Regions from separate parts of the Dasania marina DSM 21967 genome, predicted to be linked through region 3. Evidence: predicted binding sites of a transcription regulator. Region 3 holds the regulator's gene; each other region holds the start of a gene.

Region 1 (7,219 bases), on a different contig from region 3:
GGTCTAATAAACGCAGCCGCGAGAAATGGCTCTCTATACCTAATTGCTCAGGAGTAGCGGTTAGCAGCAATAAACCCTGCGCGGTTTTGGCTAAAGCTTCTACACAGCGATAAGCAGGGCTGACCTGTTCGGGGCTCCAGGTTAAGTGATGGGCTTCGTCCACCACCATTAAATCCCAGCTGGCGGCTACCGCTTGCTCATGCAACTCTTGGTGCTCAGTAAAGGTAGACAGGCTACACAACACCAGCTGCGCTTCTTCGAAAGGATTATCGACACCCGACTCTTTAATCGCCTGACAGCGCTCGGCATCGTATAAGCTAAAAAACAAATTAAACCGACGCAGCATTTCTACCAGCCATTGGTGTACCAAACTATCGGGCACCACGATTAACACTCGGCTGGCACGGCCGGTCATTAATTGGTGATGTATGACCAAGCCCGCCTCTATGGTTTTACCTAGGCCCACCTCGTCGGCGAGCAACACTCTAGGGGCAAAACGGTTGGCGGTTTCGCTGGCTATATATAATTGATGGGGTAGTAACTGCACTCTGGCACCCACTAGGCCGCGTACCTCTGACAATTGCTGGTGACGTATATGCTCTAGGGTTTCACAGCGCAGTTGAAAGGCGCGGTTTTTATCAATTTGGCCGGCAAACAAACGATCTTGCGGCTGACTAAACTGTACAAAGCTATTGAGCTCTAACTCGGGCACCGTCAACTTTTCGCCCTGTTCGTTATACCCTATATAAAATAAGCAGCTGCGCTCTTCTATAACCTCAGCCACTTTAAAGCTCTGATCCTCAGCCGTGCTAATCTCTTGCCCTACGTCGTAGCGCACACGGTTTAACGGGGCGTTATCCACCGCATAGGTGCGGCGCTCCCCCGAGGCAGGAAAGCTTATATCTACGCGCCGGCCCAGCACCTCAACCACTATGCCTAGGCCTAACTCCGATTCGGTATTACTTACCCAGCGCTGGCCGGGCACAAACAACAGGTCGCTCACGTATAGTTCCTATTAGCTCTATAAGGCCGCGGATGATAAGGCCTTGGCAGCTATTTGCAAGTAAAGGCTGGGGCAATTGCGTTCTCTGCTGGCCTAGCCTAAGCAATGCGATTAAGCTTAGCAGCTTCTGCACAAGCCAAAGGATACGATAGGCACCATGAACCTCGCGCAACAGCTACAACAACTCTACAGTGAGTTTGGCCATTTAGATGGCATACATATAGAACTACACAAGGAGTTAATTGCGGTAGCCGTTAGCAATAGTGCCGCTAAAGCACTGATTTTTTTGCAGGGCGCACAGGTGGCCGAGTATCAGGCCCACGGCCACAACAAAACCCTATGGCTAAGTGGCAGTAATAGCTATCAGCAGGGTCGGCCGTTACGCGGCGGCATACCCATAAGCTGGCCGTGGTTTGGCCAGCTAAGCGATAACCCTGCGGCCATTACCGGCCAGCTAGACAGTGCACAAACCTATTCCGCCCACGGTTTTGCCCGCAATAGCGACTGGCAGCTCGATAGCATAAACACCGACAACAACGAGCAAACCCAATTACAATTCAGCTACCAACCCAGTGCCGCACAACAAGCACTGTGGCCCTATGACAGCCGCCTGCAATTAGAGATCAAGGTGGGTAAGCAATTACAGATGAACCTAACAGTTACCAATAACGGCCAGCGTCCCTTCAGCTATAGCAGCGCCTTACACAGCTACTATGCAGTGAGTGATATCAGCGACTGTGAAGTGACCGGTTTAGAGCAGCAGCGCTATGTCGACATTAACAACCCCGAAGCCCATAGTACTCAAGAGGGTGCTGTGCGCGTCAACACAGAAGTAAACCGGTTGTATCAACACTCCCGGCTACAACAAAAAGAACTGCCGCCAATATACTTGCTAGACAAGCGGCAAAAACAGCAAACCTTAATCACCAGCAGCGGCAGCCACAGCACCGTGCTGTGGAACCCTTGGATGAATAAAGCCAAGCAATTAAACCACTTTGCCGCCGACGATTACCGACGCATGCTATGCATAGAAACCGCCAATGCCGGCGAGGATATCGTCACCCTAGCGCCACAGCAGAGCCGCCAGCTTAGCCTGTGCATTCAACCGCAGCCGCTGTAAACCGCTATCGCAGGCAAAAAAAACGCCGTCGTGTTAGCGACAGCGTTTTTTTTTGCCTACCACCAACAGCGCTTAATAGCTGGGAAATTGGTTAAAGAGTTTTTGCACCACCCGCTGGGTAATCATCTTAATTTGCGCTTTACTAGTTGACGAAGCATCCATGATTTTTGAGGCGGTGCCGTGCCATAATTCTTTTTTGCTGAGTTTGTCGCGTACACTAAAACGCAGAAACAACTCGCTAATTTTATCCGGCGCAAACTCAGTCTGCAAACCGGGGTCGCCCATAGTGGCACCTACATCCCAAGCGCCATCTAAGGCTTTAGAGGCATCACTAGGTTCACTTTTATCGGTGGTCACCTTACGAGTATAGCGATAATCCACCACAAACTGCGCCTGGCCAGAGGCAACTAAATGATAGCCCTTAGCGGTTAACTGCGTGTTCAGTGCCTCACGCAGAGCATGGTCCATAATCACCGCACGCTCTGAGCGCCCCTGCTTGTGCTCCATGGCTGCCGTAGCCCAGCTATAGTTGCGGTACTGCTTGCTCTTAAAACGGCTGATATCGGCGGTCTCGGTCTGCATAGTGGTGCAAGCCGTTAGCCCCAACACCCCGGCCAGTACGATTAATCCTATAATTTTATTCACAGCAAAGCCTCTTAGTCTCACTCGCGTTACACAGTCTTAAGTATCGCTAAGGAGTGTAACCTATGTCAGCAGTCCATATCTAAACTTAGTCGCTTTTATGCCTGCGCCAACTCAGCAGGGAATAAAGGTAGCTGTATCTCTAGTAACTCTTGGCTCACCTGAAAACGTACCCCCAAGCCCAATAACCTCACACTCAGACCAGCCCCGCGGGCAAAGGCTTGATGAAATAAATCATGGTACACAGATAATCTAATACTACCCGCCGTCACGCACTCCACCGTGGTACTTTGAAAATCAGAAAATTTAAACTTCACAAATTGCTTGCTGACCGGATAACGGCCGTCCAGCGCTTGCAAACGTTGCTGCAACTGAGCAAACAATACCGGTAATTGCGCCAGGCATTGCGCTAAACCGTTCTTATCTACCGGATAGGTATGCTCCACACTTAAGGATTTACGCTGCCGACTAGGCTTAACCAGCCGCTCGTCTTCGCCGCGGCAAAGTTGATGCAGCCTTTGTCCAAAAGCACCAAACAGCTCCACCAATTCAAATACCGTATAGCGCTGCAACTCACCACAGCGCTGCACCCCCATACGATGTAATTTTTCTGCCGTAACTTTGCCGACACCGTTAATTTTTACCACAGGTAAATCCACCACAAAATCGGCCACCTGCTGTGGCAAAATCACACACAAGCCATTGGGTTTATTCCAATCACTACCTATTTTTGCCAAAAATTTATTGCTGGCCACCCCCGCGGAAAGCGTAATACCCACCTCAGCAAACACTCTGGCCATGATTTCTTGGGCGATTAAGGTTGCGCTGCCTTGGCAGGCACTGCTATTGCTGACATCTAAATAGGCCTCATCTAAAGACACCGGCTCTACCGCGTCACTATAGTCATAAAAAATATCGCGTATCTGCTGTGCGGCAAGGCGATACTTCGCCATATTGTGAGGCACCACCAATAAATCAGGGCAGCGTTTTTTGGCCTGCGCGGTGGCCATAGCCGAGTGCACACCATAAGCACGAGCTTCATAATTACAGGTAGAAATCACCCCGCGTAACTCACTGCTGCCACCCACCGCCATAGGCCGCCCGCGCAACAAAGGGTCGTCACGCATTTCTATAGCGGCAAAAAAACAATCACAATCACAGTGAATGATTTTTCGGCTGGGGAGCGTTGTAGTGACTGCAAACATAAAAAAACCGCTGAATCCTGTACATAAAAACAGTATACACCGGCTCAGCAAAAAGCAAAGTAGTATGATTTGCCTGCAGCATCACTATAATAAAAGAAATTCACTACGCTCAGGTACACAGTATGACTATAGGCACATGGTCAGCCGATCAATCATCGCAACTCACAATCAGTGTTAGCCCACAGCTATTGCAACGCTTTATTGCTCTAGCTACTGACAAACAGCTGGATAATTTGGCACAGCAATTCAGCAGCCAAGAACTAGCCGACTACGCCCCTTTAATGCGACTAGCGATTGATCACTGGCAAACTCAGGCTCAAACGCTCAACGATGCTGACATCAGCGCATTAATGCAGTTTTTTACCAAGGCGGAGCAACTACCCGGCTGGGAAGCAGGCGATCAGTCACCCGTTATCGGTTTAGGGAAGATATTAAAACAACGGGGCATGGGCATAAGTAAAGAACTGAGCTTATGGATTAAAACCAATAGTAATAACCGCTTTCTGCCACATGGCAGCCTGTTATAAATAGGCTTACCACCCCAGAGCTAGACACCACTATTTATTATCGCTATTAAACGCCGCTAGCTGCTCCGGGGTGGCTTCTAATTGGTATTTTTCCTTCCACTCCTGATAAGGCATACCATAAACAATCTCCCGTGCCCCATCATAATCTAGCGCTAATTGCCGCTCTTCTGCCTCAGCCATATACCATTTAGCTAAGCAATTGCGACAAAAGCTCGCCAAATTCATCAGCTCAATATTTTGCACATCTTTGCGGCTATCCAAATGGGCCAATAAGCGACGAAATACAGCCGCCTCTATTTCTGTTTGGGTATTCTTTTCCATTTCACACACTCTTTTTTTCGTTCATTAAGTTAATCATTCACCTGCCAAAAAGTATGGTCCACAACGGGTCTGGTACGCAAGACAGGGGGAATTTTTTACAGCAAAAAGAAGCTAAAGAGCAAAAATGCCGAATAATTTTACAAAAGATTAAAAAAATAATGCCAATTTGTTTGTTTTCAGCTACTTATTTTCTATTTTCACTTTCTTCGTAGAAAAAGCCGGGTATAATTCGCTTGTTTTTTAAACAAAGCTTTTTGAACCTTTATAATTATTTTTTAATGAACGTAAGGACAAAACTATGGCCGCTGCAAAAAAAGTTGCAAACCCTGTTATTGAAATAGAGAAAGAAATCGCTCAGCTTAAAGCTAAGCTTGAAAAAGCTCGCACTAGCCAAGCTGCTACTGCTGAAAAAGCTGCAACTAAGGCTGCTAAAGACGCTGCTAAAGCTAAAACTGTAGCTACTGCTGCCGCTAAAAAACTAGCTGCTGCTAAAACCAAAGCTAAAGCCAAGAAAAACGCTGCTAACCAAGCCGCTGTTGTTAAAGCTAAAGCTGCTGCCGCTAAAGCTAAAGCTGCTGAAAAAGCCGCTAAAGATATTGCCAGCGCCCTTAAAGCTGAAGTTGCCACTGCCAAAGCAGGCTTAAAAGCTGCCGCCGTAGAAGCTAAAACTGAAGCTGCGGCCGCCAAAGCCCTTGCTAAAAAAGAAGCTGCCCAAGCTAAGAAAGCCGCCGCTAAAGCGAAAGTAGCAGCTAAAAAAGCCGCCACTAAGCAAAAAGCCCAAGCTAAGAAAGCTGCCGCTAAAGCTAAATTAGCCGCTAAAGCGAAAGCTGTTAAAGCTCAAGCTGCTGCTAAAAAAGCCGCTGCCAAAGCTAAAGCTGCTGCCAAGAAAGCTGCCGCTAAAGAAAAAGCGAAAGCCAAAAAGGCCGTTAAAAAGCCTGCTGCTAAAAAACCAGCAGCCAAAAAAGCCGCTAAGAAAGCAGCCAAGAAAGTAGTTGTAAAGGCCGCTAAGAAACCAGCTGCCAAGAAAGCTAAAGCTGCTACTAAGAAAGCCGCTAAAAAGCCAGCTGCTAAGAAAGCCAAAAAAGCTTAATTAGCCTGCACTACTAAAAAGCCCGCTGCTAGCGGGCTTTTTTATGTCTGACACTTTTTGCCCGCGGCATTTATTTGACAAAAGCGCGCAGGCTGTAGATATCAAATCGCACTGCCTTACCCGCCAAGCTAAAACTGGGCTGCTGATCGGCCAAGTAGGCAGATTTTTTGGGACGTTTTACTACTACCCGGTGCCTAGCCTTGGCCCGCGCGGTCGCCAGTAACTCGCTGCCGTCCTGCTCCTTGCCGACGATGGCATGAAACACACGCATATCTTTTTTAACCAGTGCCGACTTTTTAGAGGGTGGGAACATAGGGTCCATATAGATAATATCGGGCAGCTGCTCATCACTTAGCGCCACTAAATAATCCTGCGCCTCGCCCTGCCATAATTGCATGCGGCCAGCGATGTCCTGTACTTCAAAATTTTCACAGTGCTGAGCGCGCCGCAAGCCATCAGCCAATAAGCTAGCCACTATGGGCGAGCGCTCTAGCATTTGCACAGTAAAGCCCCAGCTGGCCAGCACAAAACTATCGCGCCCTAAGCCAGCGGTAATATCAACCACGCTAGGTCGGTTTTGTTTACTACCGCCCATCGCTTTGACTATCAATTCACCACCGCCCATATTGCGCCGGTGAGCGGCCGTGCCACTGGTAAAATCCACCGACACGGGACCGGCTTTACTGGCTAATTCTTTCACCCCCAGGGCCTGCTGAAAAAAACCTAGGCCGTATTCGGCATGGCTGTCAGCTAACTGATCGGGGTTGACTAAAGGGAGTTGTAATTGCTGGGCCAGCGACTGTAACTGCTGCGGATAGCTTTCATCCAGCAGCACAACCAGCTCGGAACGAGACATAGGATTTACTCGGGGCGATGTAGGGTTTGCTTTAATAATTCGGGATCGTTTTTTGCCAGCAGCGATTCTAAATGTTTACAGTTATTTTCTAAAGCATCCATATATTTATTAGCGCCACCAAAATGCGCCTCTACATAGCGGTACAGGCCTTGAAAATGGCCATCTAAACGCTCGGTGATCGTTTTTTTGATAAAGCCCGGCGTCTTGGCCAGCAAATCTTCTGCCGAGCTGTAAATAATATGTTCACTACCATCGGCTAAACGCTGCTTTAACATGCCGCCCAATTCAAACTCTGGATAAAGGTGATCACGGCATTTATTGAGATAGGCAACATCGGCCATTTGCGCCACCACATCGGCGGTACCTATCATGGCGCCCAATATCCGATGCTTGGGGTCGCTCAATTCAATATCTTCGGGCTGCACTTCGTAGCCGGTAAAATGCACCAATTTTTC
Region 2 (7,219 bases), on a different contig from region 3:
CAGCGCCTTTAGCGCCGGTATTTTTCACTTAATGACCCACGCCTTTTTTAAAGCCTTATTATTTTTAGCCGCTGGTGCGGTAATACATTGCCTGCATCACGAGCATAATATTTTTAAAATGGGTGGCCTGCGTACTCGCCTGCCGATTGTTTTTTGGAGCTTCTTGATAGGCTCGTCGGCATTGGCGGCATTGCCTTTCACCTCCGGCTTTTACAGTAAAGACGCTATTTTGCTATCAGCCTGGGCGGTACCTAGCATAGGCCCTTGGTTATGGGCTGGCGGCGTACTGGGCGCACTGCTCACCGCTATCTACAGTTTTCGCTTAGTGTTTGTGGTGTTTTTTGGTGAGGCACACAGCAAACCCAATAAACAGCCGGGTTGGAAAATGGCCTTGCCTTTGGGGCTGTTGTGCTTGCTGTCATTAATCGGAGGCTGGTTTGTACTGCCCTTGGGTCAGGTGTTTCCGGCTCACAGCCACGGCGAGATTAATCACAGTGTAGAAATTATTTCTATAGCCACGCCCTTAGTCGGCTTATTCATAGCCTATGTTTTGTTTTTAGGAAAACAGGTTTCTATCGCCGGCTTTACGCAATCTAGCTTAGGCAAAGCCTTACAAAACTTTTTCTTTAGCGGCTGGCGCATTGACTCCCTCTATCAGATGTTATGGGTATGCCCTTATCAAGTGGTAAGCAAACTGTGGCGCAATGAACCCATAGACTATTTCTACCGCGCCATAGTCACCGTCATGCAATGGTGTAATACCCAATGCAGTAAATCACAAAGTGGTGAGCTGCGCTGGTATGCCACCTCCATGGTGTTTGGCTTGGTTATTTTGGTGTTAATTATGTTGAGGAGCTTGTCATGAGTTTAGCCCTGCTATTGGGGATTTTGCTCGCAGGTGGTGTTGTCGCCTGGCAGTCCGAACGCTGGCATGCCGACCTGCCACGCAGCATTTCTTTAATCACCATTGTCCTCGCATTACTGCAACTCATTAACAGCTTACATGCTCTACCTGCCGATAGCTTTAGCGTGGTACCTGACGCGACTGATGCCAGCAGTTGGCTAATCCATTTTCAGCTGAGCTGGATACCCCGCTTTGGTATTAGCTTTGATCTAGCGATGGATGGCCTCAGCCTATTGCTAGTGGTGCTTACCTTATTATTGGGCTTGGTAGCGGTGGCCGCCTCGTGGACAGAAATTGATTTTAAACCCGGCCTATTTCAAGCCAACATACTGTGGACCCTAGCCGGTGTATGCGGCGTGTTTTTAGCTATGGATATGCTGCTGTTCTTTTTGTTTTGGGAGGTGATGCTCATCCCCATGTATTTACTGATTGCCATTTGGGGCCATGAAAACAAAGCCTATGCGGCAATGAAGTTTTTTATCTTTACTCAAGTGTCTGGCCTACTCATGCTGTTGTCGATTATCACCTTGGCGTGGCAGGGCTATGTACACAACGGCCACTATAGCTTCAGTTACTTTGATTTGCTGGCACTGCCATTGGATAGCACCCTGGCTTACTGTTTGATGTTAGGGTTTTTTATTGCCTTTGTGGTGAAGCTTCCCGCCTTTCCGGTGCACACTTGGCTACCCGATGCTCACACCCAAGCACCCACTGCCGGCAGCGTATTACTGGCGGGTATTTTATTAAAAACCGGTGCCTACGGTTTGATGCGTTTTTGTATTCCGCTATTCCCTGAAGCCTCTATGCAATTTGCCCCCATCGCCATGAGCCTAGGTGCGGCGGGCGTGATCTACGGGGCGATACTAGCCTTTGCCCAAAGCGACTTTAAGCGTCTAGTGGCCTATAGCAGCGTCAGCCATATGGGTTTTGTATTGCTGGGTTTATACGCTTGGAATAGCTTGGCTATACAAGGGGCGGTTATGCAAATGCTGGCCCACGGCGTCAGCACCGCCGCCTTGTTTATGATGGCCGGAGCCTTGCAACAACGCTTGCACACCCGCGATATGTTTAGGATGGGCGGCCTGTGGTACTTCATGCCACGCATGGGGGCCTGCGCCTTATTTTTTGCGGTGGCGTCTTTGGGTTTGCCCGGGCTAGGTAACTTTGTTGCCGAGTTTTTAATTTTAGTAGGCTTGTTTGCCGTCAGCCCAATGATGACAGCCATCGCCACCTTAGGCCTAATTACCGCCGCGGTTTATTCACTGTGGATGATGCAGCAAACCTTTCAAGGTAAAACCCAAGTCGCCACAAAAGTCAGCAAGGATTTACAGGATTTTGGCGGCCGCGAAATGTTTACCATGGCAGCGATGATGCTAGCGCTATTATGGCTGGGTCTATATCCACAACCGGTATTGGATTTAGCCCAGCCGGTTATCGACAGCCTACAACAGCTGGTTCCGCTCAGCCCTGTCATCGCCGAGGTTAGCCTATGAGCACTGCCGATTTTCAAGCCCTACTGCCACTGTTGGTATTAAGCAGCGGCGCTATCCTATTGATGCTGCAAATTGCCTTTATCCGCAATGTGCGATTGAGCAGTACCCTCACCCTATTGGTATTTGCCTTGGCCGCGCTATCCTGTATATCCGCTGCCGAGTTTAGCCCTAGGTTAGTTACCCCTTTGTTAGTGGCTGATAAACTATCGTTGCTGTTTAGCGCGGTGTTTTGCTTGGCGGGCTTGGTCACCACCGTATTATCCATAGATTATATGAAGCAGCGCGGCGACCAACCCGAGGAGTATTATTTACTGCTTATGTTAAGCACGCTAGGTGCCTGTGTGTTGGCCTATGCCGAACATCTAGCCTCCTTATTATTAGGCATGGAGCTACTTTCCGTAGCGTTGTATGCCTTAATCGCCTACCCCGATAAAAGCATATTGCCACTGGAAGCCGCCAGTAAATATTTAGTGCTGTCGGGTGCCGCCTCAGCCACCCTGTTATTTGGCTTTGCCTTACTCTATGCCATCACCGGCAGCCTAGGCTTTAATGACTTGGGCGTACAGCTAGCCTACCAACCCTCGGGCAATATTATGCTCTTAGTCGCCATGGCATTAATTTTGGCGGGGCTGGGCTTTAAATTATCACTGGTGCCTTTTCATATGTGGACCCCCGATGTTTATCAGGGTGCACCCTCACCGATCACTGGATTTTTAGCCTCGGTGGCCAAGGCGGCTATCTTTATCCTACTGCTGCGTTTGTTTATAGAGGCCAAACTGTATCGCTATAATATGCTGCTCAACTGCCTAGCCTTAGTGGCCGTATTGAGCATGCTGGTGGGCAATGTGCTGGCCTTACAACAAGACAATATCAAGCGCATGCTGGCTTACTCCTCTATTGCCCATATGGGCTATCTGCTTATTATTCTGGTGGTTTGTGGCAGCAGCGCTAATCGTGCGCTGGCCATAGAGGCCGCCAGCTATTATTTGATCGCCTATACCGCCACCACCTTGGCTGCCTTTGGCTTGCTGGCGCTAATCTCGGCACAGCAACATAAGCGCGAAAACGTGTTATTGGATGATGTTAGCGGCCTGTTTTGGCAGCAGCCTCTGCTAGCGGGGCTGATGTTAGTGGCCTTATTGTCACTGGCCGGTATACCTTTAACCGCGGGCTTTGTCGCCAAGTTTTATATTTTTAGCGCCGCGATTAGCGGCTACCACTGGGTCTTAATCGCCGCGTTAATCTTGGGCAGCGCCATAGGCATTTATTATTATTTGCGGGTTATTTTTTATATGACTAAACGCAGCAGCCCAACTTACACTCTGGCAGCAACGGCTAAAGGTTGGCATATAAACAGTTTAAGCACAGGCCTAATAATCATTATTTTATTATTAGGCACCGTACCACAGCCCCTAATGGCTTATTTAAGGTCTATACTGTAGCTAACTAACCACCAGGCTTAGACCAATAACAAGAGGCAGCCCTTATGCTGAAATCGATAGACTTACGGGATTATATGAATCCTAACCCCATGACAGTTAAACCTGATGCTAATCTATTAGATGCGATGGAATTAATTATTGAGCACAAAGTCTCCGGCCTGTGTGTAGTAGACGAGCACAATCACCTACTCGGCGTGCTCTCAGAAATGGATTGTTTAAGAGGTGTACTTAGCGCCACCTATAATGAAAGTGGCGTAGGTGCTGTGAGCAACTATATGTATAGCGACAAGATTATCACCGCCAGCCCCCATGATGATATCGTCGATGTAGCCCAAGACATGCTATTAAAAAGCCACCGTCGTCGCCCCGTCGTCGAAAACGGCAAACTGGTAGGCCAAGTCACTTGCCGACGCTTACTGGCTGCGGTTAAAACCTTCCCCCGTTAACGTTGCCAGCTAACTTTTCCAGCTAAATAATGTCGCACCCATTAGCAAGCAGAAGCTGTTACTTCAATAGCTAGTACTTTGATAACAGTTTCCGCTAGTCATCGGCCTCACCACTGCGCTGCTCTAACCAGGCTAGCAAGGGCTGCCAGCTGGCCAAATCTTTTGCCACCGCCGAGGCCGGCATATCAAATATACCCTTACCCTCTTCATTGGCTTTAATATACTGCTGGGTATCACGCAGCGTGGCGATAAAAGGGATACCCAAAGAATTTAAAAAAATCTCTAAGCGCTGATACACCAAGGTGTTTTTTCTGGCGCGGTTAGCCACTACAGCTATACGGCCATCTTCCCGCTTAAACTTGCCCTGCAATAACAACTCGGCAATAAAGCGCGCCACCGCATGTATGTCAATGGCAGAGGGCAATACGGGAATTAACAACGCATCACACTCTATTAAAATATTTCTAAACTGAATCACATCCATGCCCGAAGGGGTATCAACAATCACCCGCTGGGTATCACGCTCGGGGCGTATAAACCAATTAGCGGTAACATGTTTGGGCTGCTTGTAGGCGGGGATAATTTGTATAGGATGGGATTTTTCCGGGCGGCGGCTAACCCAAAAGGTGCTAGAGCCTTGGCTATCGTAGTCCACAATTGCCGTTTTTAACTGCTGCGAGCAATAATAACTCGCCAAATTTGTCGCTACTGTGGTTTTACCTGCACCACCTTTAGCATTGACTACCGCAACTCGAAACATGCTTCCTGCTTTTTTAATTAGAATTTCGTCTTAGTGTAGTCGCAATAAACCCCGCGTGGAATAGCTGCTAGGCCGTATCTTATACAGCAAGTAATAGAACAAGAGATACTGCAAAGAATAAAGCAACAAACACAGCACATAGACAACTGGTTAAACATACAGTAATCTGCCTTTTATGATTCTGTATATAGCCGAAAAGCCTAGCCTAGGCCGCGCCATAGCCGACGCCCTGCCCAAGCCCCATAAAAAGGCCGAGGGCTGTATCTATGTGGGCAACGGTGACTGCGTAAGCTGGTGCATAGGCCATTTACTAGAGCAAAGCCCACCCGAAGCCTATGACCCCGCCTACAAGCAATGGCGCGTGGAGCACCTACCCATCAACCCCAGCCAGTGGCAGTTACAGGCCAAGGCCAGCACCAAAAAGCAGCTGGCAGTACTAGGCAAACTGATTAAACAGGCCAAGCAGTTAGTCCACGCCGGCGACCCCGACCGCGAAGGGCAGCTATTAGTGGATCAAGTCATCCATCACTTTAAAGTATCGGGTAGCAAACGCGACAGCATACAACGTTGCCTGATTAGCGATTTGAATACCCCCGCAGTAAAACAAGCACTAAGCCAACTGCGCCCCAATACTGAGTTTCGCTCGCTATCGGCGTCGGCCTTGGCCCGCAGCCGCGCCGATTGGTTATACGGCATTAATATGACCCGCGCCTACACCCTGCAAGGGCGCAAAGTGGGCTATGACGGCCTGCTCTCGGTGGGGCGCGTGCAAACCCCGCTATTAGGCTTAGTGGTACAACGCGATCAAGACATTGCCCATTTCACCAGTAAGGCGTTTTACCAAGTGCTGGCCACTATAGAAACACCTAAGGGCGAAACCTTTATCGCCAAATGGCAGCCCAGCGAGGCCTGCCAGAGCTATCAAGATGAAGAAGGCCGGGTGCTGTCAAAAAAATTAGCCGAGCATGTGGTGGATAGTATTAGCGGCCAGCCCGCCGAGGTCACCGCCAGCCGTAACAGCCGTAAAAAACAGTCCGCGCCGCTGCCCTATAATTTATCCGCCTTACAAATTGATGCCGCCCAACGCTATGGCTTAAGCGCGAAACAGGTGTTGGATAGCTGCCAGAGCTTGTATGAGCGCCACAAATTACTCACCTACCCTAGATCCGACAATCGCTACCTACCCGCCCAGCACTTTCAACAAGGGCCGGCAGTATTAGCCGCTATCGCCAGCAATAGCGAGAACTTGAAAACAGCGGTTGATCAGGCCCAGCCACAACTCAAAAGCAAAGCTTGGAACGACAGCAAAGTGCAAGCCCACCACGCCATTATCCCCACCGAAAAGCGCGCCCAGCTTAGCTCGCTAAACCCACAAGAGCGCAAACTTTATGAGTTGGTAGCCACACAATACATCGCCCAGTTTTACCCGCCCCATGAATACAGCGATAGCGAAATACAGCTGCAAATCGCCGGTGGTAGTTTTATTGCCAAAGCCAAGCAAAGCTTGGTGGCAGGTTGGAAGGCTTTATTTGCAACAGAGCAAAGCAAGGAGAAAGAAAAAAGCACTGCTCTTAACCGCTCACTACCCAAGGTTAGCAAGGGCGAACAACTGCTGTGCCTACAAGGCCTGTGCGTAGAAAAACAAACCACGCCGCCCAAACCCTTTGACGACGCCAGCCTGTTAGCCGCCATGACCGGCATAGCCCGCCATGTGCAAGACCCAGCGTTAAAGAAAATATTAAAAGAAACCGACGGCCTAGGCACCGAAGCCACCCGCGCCGGCATAATCGAATTATTATTTAAACGGGAATTTTTATTGCGCCAAGGTAAAACCATACGCGCCAGCGATGCCGGCACCGCCTTAATCAACAGCCTGCCCGATACCGCCAGGCTAGCCGACATGACTGCCCGCTGGGAAATGCAGCTCAACGCGATCAGCTTACAAGAGCAAAGCTACCAAAGTTTTATGGAGCCGCTCAGCCAAACCTTAGTGCAACTGATAGCCCACAGCCAAAGCTGCACACTCAGTTCCTTGCGCGGGGTTAAAAGCCAGCGCAAACCTTTTAGCAAAAAAACCACTAAGCATAGTACTAAAGCTCGTAGTACTAAAACTCGCAGCGCCTCTAGTAAACGGCGCGCGAGTTAATCTAGGGTTGTAGCAATAGCCACACAAC
Region 3 (7,219 bases):
AAAGCGTAGCTTTGACTATATAACCCTCGCTATCAGCGAGCAGCTTTCTGCCGTTGAGCTTAGCGACGAAGAATTAAACAGCTATTACCAAGACAATATCCAACGTTACCAGCGCGAACCCAAGCTTAAGTTGGCTTATGTAGAAGTGAAACAAAGCGACTTTGTGCAGCCGGTAGAGGAAGCGCAGATCAAAACCGCCTACGAGTTGGAAATGGCCGACTTTAATGGTTCTGAAGAGCGCAAAGCGTCGCATATCTTATTAGAGATTAACGAGCAGCGTAATGAAGCTGATACTAAAGCTCTAGCAGTTGAGCTAAAAGCTAAAATTGCAGCCGGCGAAGACTTTGCTAGCATTGCCGAGCAACACTCTGAAGATACCGGTTCAGCCTTTGTCGGCGGCGACCTCGGTTATAGCAGTGGTGGCGCATTCCCCGCAGCCTTTGAACAGGTGCTGTTTAGCGCCGAGCAGGGGGTAGTATCTGAGCCTGTGGTAACAGAGGCGGGTGTACACTTAATACTGGTTACCGATATTAAAACCGTTGAGCAACCCAGCTACGATGATCGCAAGCTTGCGATTAAACAGCGCTTAGCATTAGAACAATCTGAATCCGAGTTCGTTAACCGGGTGGAGCAGTTACGTGATTTAGTCTTTAACTCCGCTGATCTGAAAGGCCCGGCCAAAGATCTTGATCTTACGGTGCAGCAGTCTGATTGGCTGGGGCGCAGCGATAAGGCTGGTGTACTCAGTAAGCCACGCGTCATTAAAGCCGCCTTTAGCGATGAAGTGTTAAAAGAAGGCAATAACAGTGCGGTGCTTGAGTTAGCCGCCGACCACTATATCGTGGTGCGGGTATTGGAGCACAAGCCCGCAGAGGCCAAGCCGTTTGCCGAGGTTAGCGAGCAAATTGCCCTCAATCTTAAAAAAGCCAAGGCCGCCGAACGCCTCAAAGTGGAGGCCGAACAATTATTGGTTGCGCTACGTAGCGGCGAAAGCAGTTTTGCCGATTTACAGGCTGGTAATAAATATACCGTTAATGCTGAGCAGGACGTGAGCCGTATTACTAGCAAGGCCAGCCGTGAGCTGAGCACTGCAATATTTGCCATGGTCAAGCCCAAACCTGCCACCACGGTCACCCATGCCATTCATAGTTTACGTAATGGCGATGTGGTGATTGCTGGTTTAACGAAAGTTGTTGAAGGCAACATCAGCGATTTAAGTGTAGGCGAACAGCAGGCTATTGAAGCCCAGTTATACAGCGCTAGTAGTACCCAAAGCCTAGAAGCTTACCAGCAGGCTATCAAAGCTAGCGCCGACATTACGATACTGTAATGGCACCGTTTTTTTGTAATCTAGGAGTACATCGTGCATAAAATATTAACCCTAAACCAAATTTCAGTAGTAGGTTTGGAAAGACTACCCCGCGAGCACTATGAAATTGCCAGTGAGTTCACTCATCCTGAAGCGATTTTATTACGCAGCCACAAACTTCAGTCCCAAGACATTGCTGAATCAGTATTGGGCATTGCCAGAGCTGGTGCCGGTGTTAACAACATTCCCGTTGACGCCTGTACTGAACGTGGTATTCCTGTATTCAACACCCCTGGTGCCAACGCTAACGCGGTTAAAGAATTAATTATTGCTGCTCTCTGCTTGGGTTCTCGTGGAATTTTACAGGGTGTGCAGTACGTAGACACGCTAAAGGATATGACGGATAAGGCTGAAATGAACGCCTTGTTGGAAAAAGAGAAAAAGAATTATAAAGGTAACGAATTAGCCGGTAAAACCCTGGGTGTTGTGGGTCTAGGCGCGATAGGTTCGATGGTTGCTGATGCAGCTTTAGAGCTGGGCATGAGGGTTAAAGGTTATGACCCTGCATTGTCGGTAGCGTCAGCTTGGCGCTTACCTAGCAGTGTTGAGCGTATAGAAAACCTCAACAGCCTGTTTTCAAAGTGTGACTATATTACCCTGCATTTACCGGTATTAGACGCTACTCGCGGTTTAATTAACCGTGAGCTATTGGCCAGCTGTAAAAAAGACCTGCGTTTATTAAACTTTGCTCGTGCTGAGATTGTTGATACAGCCGCGGTTATCAGTGCATTAAACGATGGTGATTTAGGCCAGTATATTGCCGACTTCCCCGAGCCCGGCTTGATTGGTGTGCCCAATACGATCTTAACGCCACACATAGGCGCATCGACTGATGAAGCAGAAGATAACTGTGCGGTAATGGCAGCAGATCAAATTAAAGACTTTATCGAAAACGGTAATATTAAAAATTCCGTTAACTTTCCCAGCATTGCTATGGAAAGAGCGGACTCCCCGCGTTTGGCTATTGCCAACCGCAACGTTCCCAAGATGCTAGGTACTATCCTCAGCCTATTGGCGGATGAGGATATTAACGTGGTGGATATGATTAATAAGAGTCGAGACGATATAGCCTACAACTTAATTGATGTGGCGCAGGTGCCTAGCGACGAGGTGCTGAAAAAAATCTTAGACGTCGAAGGCGTCATCACCGTCCGCGTTTTAAAGTAAGTTAAAACAGCCTTCCTTGTGAAGGCTTTTTTTTAGCCTAAAATTGCTGTAAAACCGTAGCCATAAAAATAGAGTGAAGGATAAACCTATGAATAGCTGTAAAGTGGCTGGGGCTGCCGTGTTGGCATTACTACTCACAGCTTGCGAGCCCGCCTATATTATTGATGGGGCTCAGCATTACTCTCGCCAATTGGGCATAGTTAATGACTATAATATTAGCCGCTGGCACAGCTATGTTTATGCCCGCGAAAGCAGTTTCGTCATTGCTGGGCTAGTGGCTGATAAAAACATACAGCAACCTTTATTGCAGGTGTCAGAGCAGGCCTTTGCGGTGTATTTTGCCCGAGCAGTGTCGGTGAATACCAACACATTTGCGGCAGCGTTACAGCAGGCCAAATCGCAGCGGGCCAGTTTTTTGGCAGTGTTTACGCTAAGTTCGTTACAGCAATTTCAAAATCTGGATGGCAGTTACGAAGCCGGCTATCAACAGGCCGATGTATTAATTACCCTTTATGATGTCAACTCGGCAAAAGTGGTGGATAAGGTGAGCCTAAAGGCCAGTAAATCGTTGTTGTCATTTGCCGGTGAAAATATCACAACACTGCTGCATAAACCTATGTTGGCCGTAGCTGCGGAGCTTAGTGGTGGCCAGTAAATCATTAGCCAGTATAGAGGCTTACCTAAAAGACCAGCCTCAGCGCCCTCCTGTTGAACAGTGGCAGCCTACTTTGAGTGGCGATATTGATATCGTTATTAAAGAGGATGGATCATGGTGGCATGAAGGCGGCGAGATTAAGCGGCAACCCTTGCTGCGTTTGTTTGCCTCTATCTTAAGGCGCGAAGACGATGGCGAGTACTATCTGCTTACCCCCGTAGAAAAATGGCGTATTCGGGTTGAGGCTGAGGTTTTTCAGGCTATAGACTATCAAATACTGCAGGAGCAGGGCCAGCCAGCGTTTATTTTTACCCTCAATACCGGCGCCAAATACGTCTTATCAAAACAATACCCGTTGCAAGTCAGTAGCAACCCGCAGGGTGAACCTATACCTATATTGCTGGTAGACCGGGGGTTGAGTGCCAGAATATCGCGCAACTGCTACTACCATCTTATCGATGATGCGCAGTTGCAAAGTGAGGACGCTTATATAGAAAGTTGTGGAGAACGTTTTAGCTTAAGCGGCCAATAGTTTGGTGGTCCGTTATTACTGCTGCTGTTGAATAAAACAAACGCTGTTTAGCACAACAGCACAAGGCTTAAGAGCTGCGCCTAACCACGCCTACACTTAAACCCTCTATAGCAAAGTCTTGCTGCCTCAAATCTACCTCTATAGGTTGGTAGTCGGGGTTTTCGGGTAGTAGTTGTATTTGATATTTACTGCGTGTGGTTTTGTAGCGTTTAACGGTGACTTCATCATCGATGCGGGCAATCACAATCTCGCCATTATTGGCCTGCGCTGTGCGGTGTACGGCCAGTAAATCCCCTTCATATATGCCCACATCTATCATGCTGTCGCCGCGTACTCTTAAAAAATAATCGGCATGGGGGCTAAAGAACGAGCTGGGCATTTCGCAATAATCTTCTATGTGCTCAGTAGCCAGTATAGGGCTGCCAGCGGCAACTTGTCCCACGATGGGTATACCCTTGTTTTCGGGTAAGCGTATGCCTCTAGAGGCACCGGGGATAACTTCTATGGCACCTTTGCGGGCCAGCGCTTTTAAATGTTCTTCGGCGGCGTTGGCGGATTTAAAGCCCAGATCCTTGGCAATTTCGGCGCGGGTAGGTGGGTAGCCGGTTTCTTCTATATGGGTTTTTATTAGGGCTAATACTTCGGCCTGGCGTGCGGTTAATTTACTCATGTCCAATCCGTCTGTTTTTATGTACAGTGGCTGTGATTATATACAGCATTGTCGGCACTGCAAGCCTTTTTATTATTCCCTGGGCTGCTGATTAGTTAAATTGAACGACTGCAGTAGAAGGCTTTACATGTCGTCCAGCACACCATTCATAATATCGGTTTCTATGTAACTAACAGGGCTGGACCATTCTTCGGGGCGTATGGCGGCATCGGGATCTAGCGAGTCTTCATGACTTAGCTCATAAGCATTGCGCCAATCCTCAGGTTCCTCTACTTCCAATAGTTGTAATTCATGCCAGTTTTCAAGATCAAATTCGTTAATCTCGCCATCGATATGCTGTGTTTCTATGGTTTGACTTATATCGTCTACGGCAACGACCTCAAAAATACCGCCACCCTGTAATTCTTTATACCAATTGCCAACACTAGGCATAATATTTCTCATTGCTTTTATCCTCATTTCTTATGGCTACACACAAGTAATAACAGCTAAATTTTTACTGTCCAGTGTTATAAAAAGAGCAAAAATGCATCAACACAGCCGGTAATCAATTGCAATCAATAAAAAAACAGTGATGATTCAATGGCTTAGCTTTTGGTGTAGGTAAATGCGGTAAATGCCAGCTAGTTTTAATATGCTTATGGTATATAAATGCATAATTACTGGATAAAATTGTATAAATTACTTAGGCTGCCGTTTGTTTATAGGCACAGAAAAATGAAAAAGAGAGGGCAATGGCTATCAATTTCTTACAAGATTTACTTGATGTTTTTCAGTTAGAAGATTACCCCTGGCTGTGGGAAGTCTTTGCGGTGGTACTGCTAACCTTAATCGTCAGCTATTTTGTTCGCTTTTTATTTTCGCGCTTAGAGCGGCAGTTTAAAAAAACGGCTAATAAGTGGGATGATGCTATTTTTGCCGCCGGTCGTAGGCCCGCTTTTATTATGGTGTGGTTAATGGGCGCTAGCTTGGTACTGGATATTATACGAGCAAAGTCTGAGGCCTATATTTTTACGTTGATAGCGCCCACTAGAGAAGTGCTGTTCATTGCCATATTAACGTGGTTTTTAGTACGCTTGGTTAAGCGTATAGAGCAGCAATTAATTGCTGGCGACAGCGCTGAATCCTCGGTTGATGAGGCCACTGTTTTTGCTTTAGGTAAACTATTGCGTACGGCGGTGATTATTACCGCTAGTTTAATGATGCTGCAAACTTTGGGTTTTAGTATTTCCGGGGTGCTGGCCTTTGGCGGTGTCGGCGGCATAGCCATAGGCTTTGCGGCCAAGGATTTATTAGCTAACTTTTTCGGCGGCTTAATGGTGTATTTAGACCGGCCTTTTATTATTGGCGACTGGATACGTTCACCCGATAGATCTATAGAAGGTACGGTGGAGGACATAGGTTGGCGGCAAACCCGTATACGCACCTTTGATTCGCGGCCACTGTATGTGCCCAATAGCACCTTTGCTCAAATCACGGTAGAAAACCCTTCGCGCATGCTAAATCGGCGTATCTATGAAACCATAGGTTTACGCTATGATGATGCTGATAAGGTCGGCACCATCGTTGAGGAGGTCAAAGCCTATTTGTTGGCCAATGAGGATATCGACACTGATAAAACCCTGATGGTTAACTTCAATGCTTTTGCGGCATCGTCTTTGGAATTCTTTATTTACACGTTCACCAAAACCACCAACTGGGTTGAGTACCACAAAATCAAACAGCAGGTGTTATTGGAGGTGTTAGCGATTATCGCTAAGCACGATGCTGATATTGCCTACCCAACCACTACCCTTAAAGTTGGCCCTCTGCAGTTAGAGCAGCAAGCTGCTTTAACGGCAAGCCAATCCGAATAAGGCGGCCCATGACTAAGCAGCGCATAGTTGCCATTATCGGTGGCACCGGCTTACAAGAGTTTACCGGTGATGGTGTAGCGAGCGGCACTGTGGGGGGCAGGGTGACGCCTTATGGCGAAACTTCTAGCGAGATAGTGCGCAGCCAGTTATCAGATCTAAGCTGCGTGTTTTTGGCGCGCCACGGCAATCCGCACACCATCGCCCCCCATAAAGTGAATTACCGGGCCAATATCTGGGCGCTTAAGCAACTAGGGGTTAGCGACATTATTGCCGTTAATGCGGTGGGCGGGATTAACCCGGCTATGCCTGCGGCCAGTTTGGTGCTACCCGATCAACTGATTGATTACAGCCATAGCCGCGAGCAGAGTTTTTTTGATGGCGAGAGTAATCCTCTGCAGCATATAGATTTTACTCACCCTTTTAGTGCAAGCTTGCGCAGCCAGTTGCTAGCTGCCGCTAAGGCCGTAAACCTCCCCGTACACGATGCCGGAGTCTACGGCGTAACACAGGGTCCGCGTTTAGAAACCGCCGCTGAAATCAAGCGTATGGCGCAGGATGGTTGCGATGTAGTGGGTATGACGGCGATGCCTGAAGCGGCACTGGCTAGAGAGTTCGCGATAAATTATGCCAGCCTGTGTTTGGTGGTTAACCCGGCGGCGGGCTGTAGCGAGCAGCTGATTACCATGGACGATATCCACAAGGTGATAGCGCAGGGTATGGGGCAGGTTAGAGGGCTATTGAGCCAAGCACTGCCTGTTATTATTAGCGATCCACTGAATTAGCATCAACCTAGTTAGTGTCAGCGCCCTCGACGTTGGCTTGGTAGGGCGTTATACGTATCAACACACCCATTAAGGGGTGATCTATATAGTGCAGCTCGTCGCTGCGCATGCGTCTATGCTGGCGCATCACAATGGTTTTTTCTACCCGATAGTGGTTGTCTTGCAAATAAGCTAGCTGCTGCGCCAAA

What was found. The regulator LexA, encoded in region 3, represses DNA repair genes until DNA is damaged. The targets are predictions, from matches to a motif close to ACTGTNTNTANANACAGT.
Region 1: a site for LexA is predicted at 3,987-4,004, ahead of dinB (DNA polymerase IV). Genes of this name have one in related genera too.
Region 2: a site for LexA is predicted at 5,191-5,208, ahead of B067_RS20685 (DNA topoisomerase III). Genes of this name have one in related genera too.

The regions. Positions count from the first base shown of each region.
Region 1 covers NZ_KB891576.1:705,129-712,347, forward strand. Annotated here, with positions in the region: gene rapA (RNA polymerase-associated protein RapA) at 1-1,003, opposite strand, end outside; gene B067_RS0107745 (D-hexose-6-phosphate mutarotase) at 1,161-2,123, shown strand; gene B067_RS0107750 (DUF4136 domain-containing protein) at 2,196-2,768, opposite strand; gene dinB (DNA polymerase IV) at 2,864-3,970, opposite strand; gene B067_RS0107760 (hypothetical protein) at 4,093-4,497, shown strand; gene B067_RS0107765 (DUF1244 domain-containing protein) at 4,528-4,818, opposite strand; gene B067_RS21795 (hypothetical protein) at 5,117-5,908, shown strand; gene B067_RS0107775 (class I SAM-dependent methyltransferase) at 5,979-6,764, opposite strand; gene B067_RS0107780 (hypothetical protein) at 6,770-7,219, opposite strand, start outside.
Region 2 covers NZ_KB891587.1:25,061-32,279, forward strand. Annotated here, with positions in the region: gene nuoL (NADH-quinone oxidoreductase subunit L) at 1-865, shown strand, start outside; gene nuoM (NADH-quinone oxidoreductase subunit M) at 862-2,397, shown strand; gene B067_RS0115330 (NADH-quinone oxidoreductase subunit N) at 2,394-3,839, shown strand; gene B067_RS0115335 (CBS domain-containing protein) at 3,884-4,285, shown strand; gene B067_RS20680 (ParA family protein) at 4,380-5,045, opposite strand; gene B067_RS20685 (DNA topoisomerase III) at 5,221-7,191, shown strand; gene pepN (aminopeptidase N) at 7,188-7,219, opposite strand, start outside.
Region 3 covers NZ_KB891585.1:475,408-482,626, reverse strand. Annotated here, with positions in the region: gene B067_RS20350 (SurA N-terminal domain-containing protein) at 1-1,330, shown strand, start outside; gene B067_RS0111750 (phosphoglycerate dehydrogenase) at 1,364-2,536, shown strand; gene B067_RS0111745 (DUF4823 domain-containing protein) at 2,625-3,191, shown strand; gene B067_RS0111740 (DUF1285 domain-containing protein) at 3,181-3,723, shown strand; gene lexA (transcriptional repressor LexA) at 3,791-4,393, opposite strand; gene B067_RS0111730 (DUF6763 family protein) at 4,517-4,837, opposite strand; gene B067_RS0111725 (mechanosensitive ion channel family protein) at 5,128-6,249, shown strand; gene B067_RS0111720 (S-methyl-5'-thioinosine phosphorylase) at 6,258-7,031, shown strand; gene B067_RS0111715 (CsiV family protein) at 7,039-7,219, opposite strand, start outside.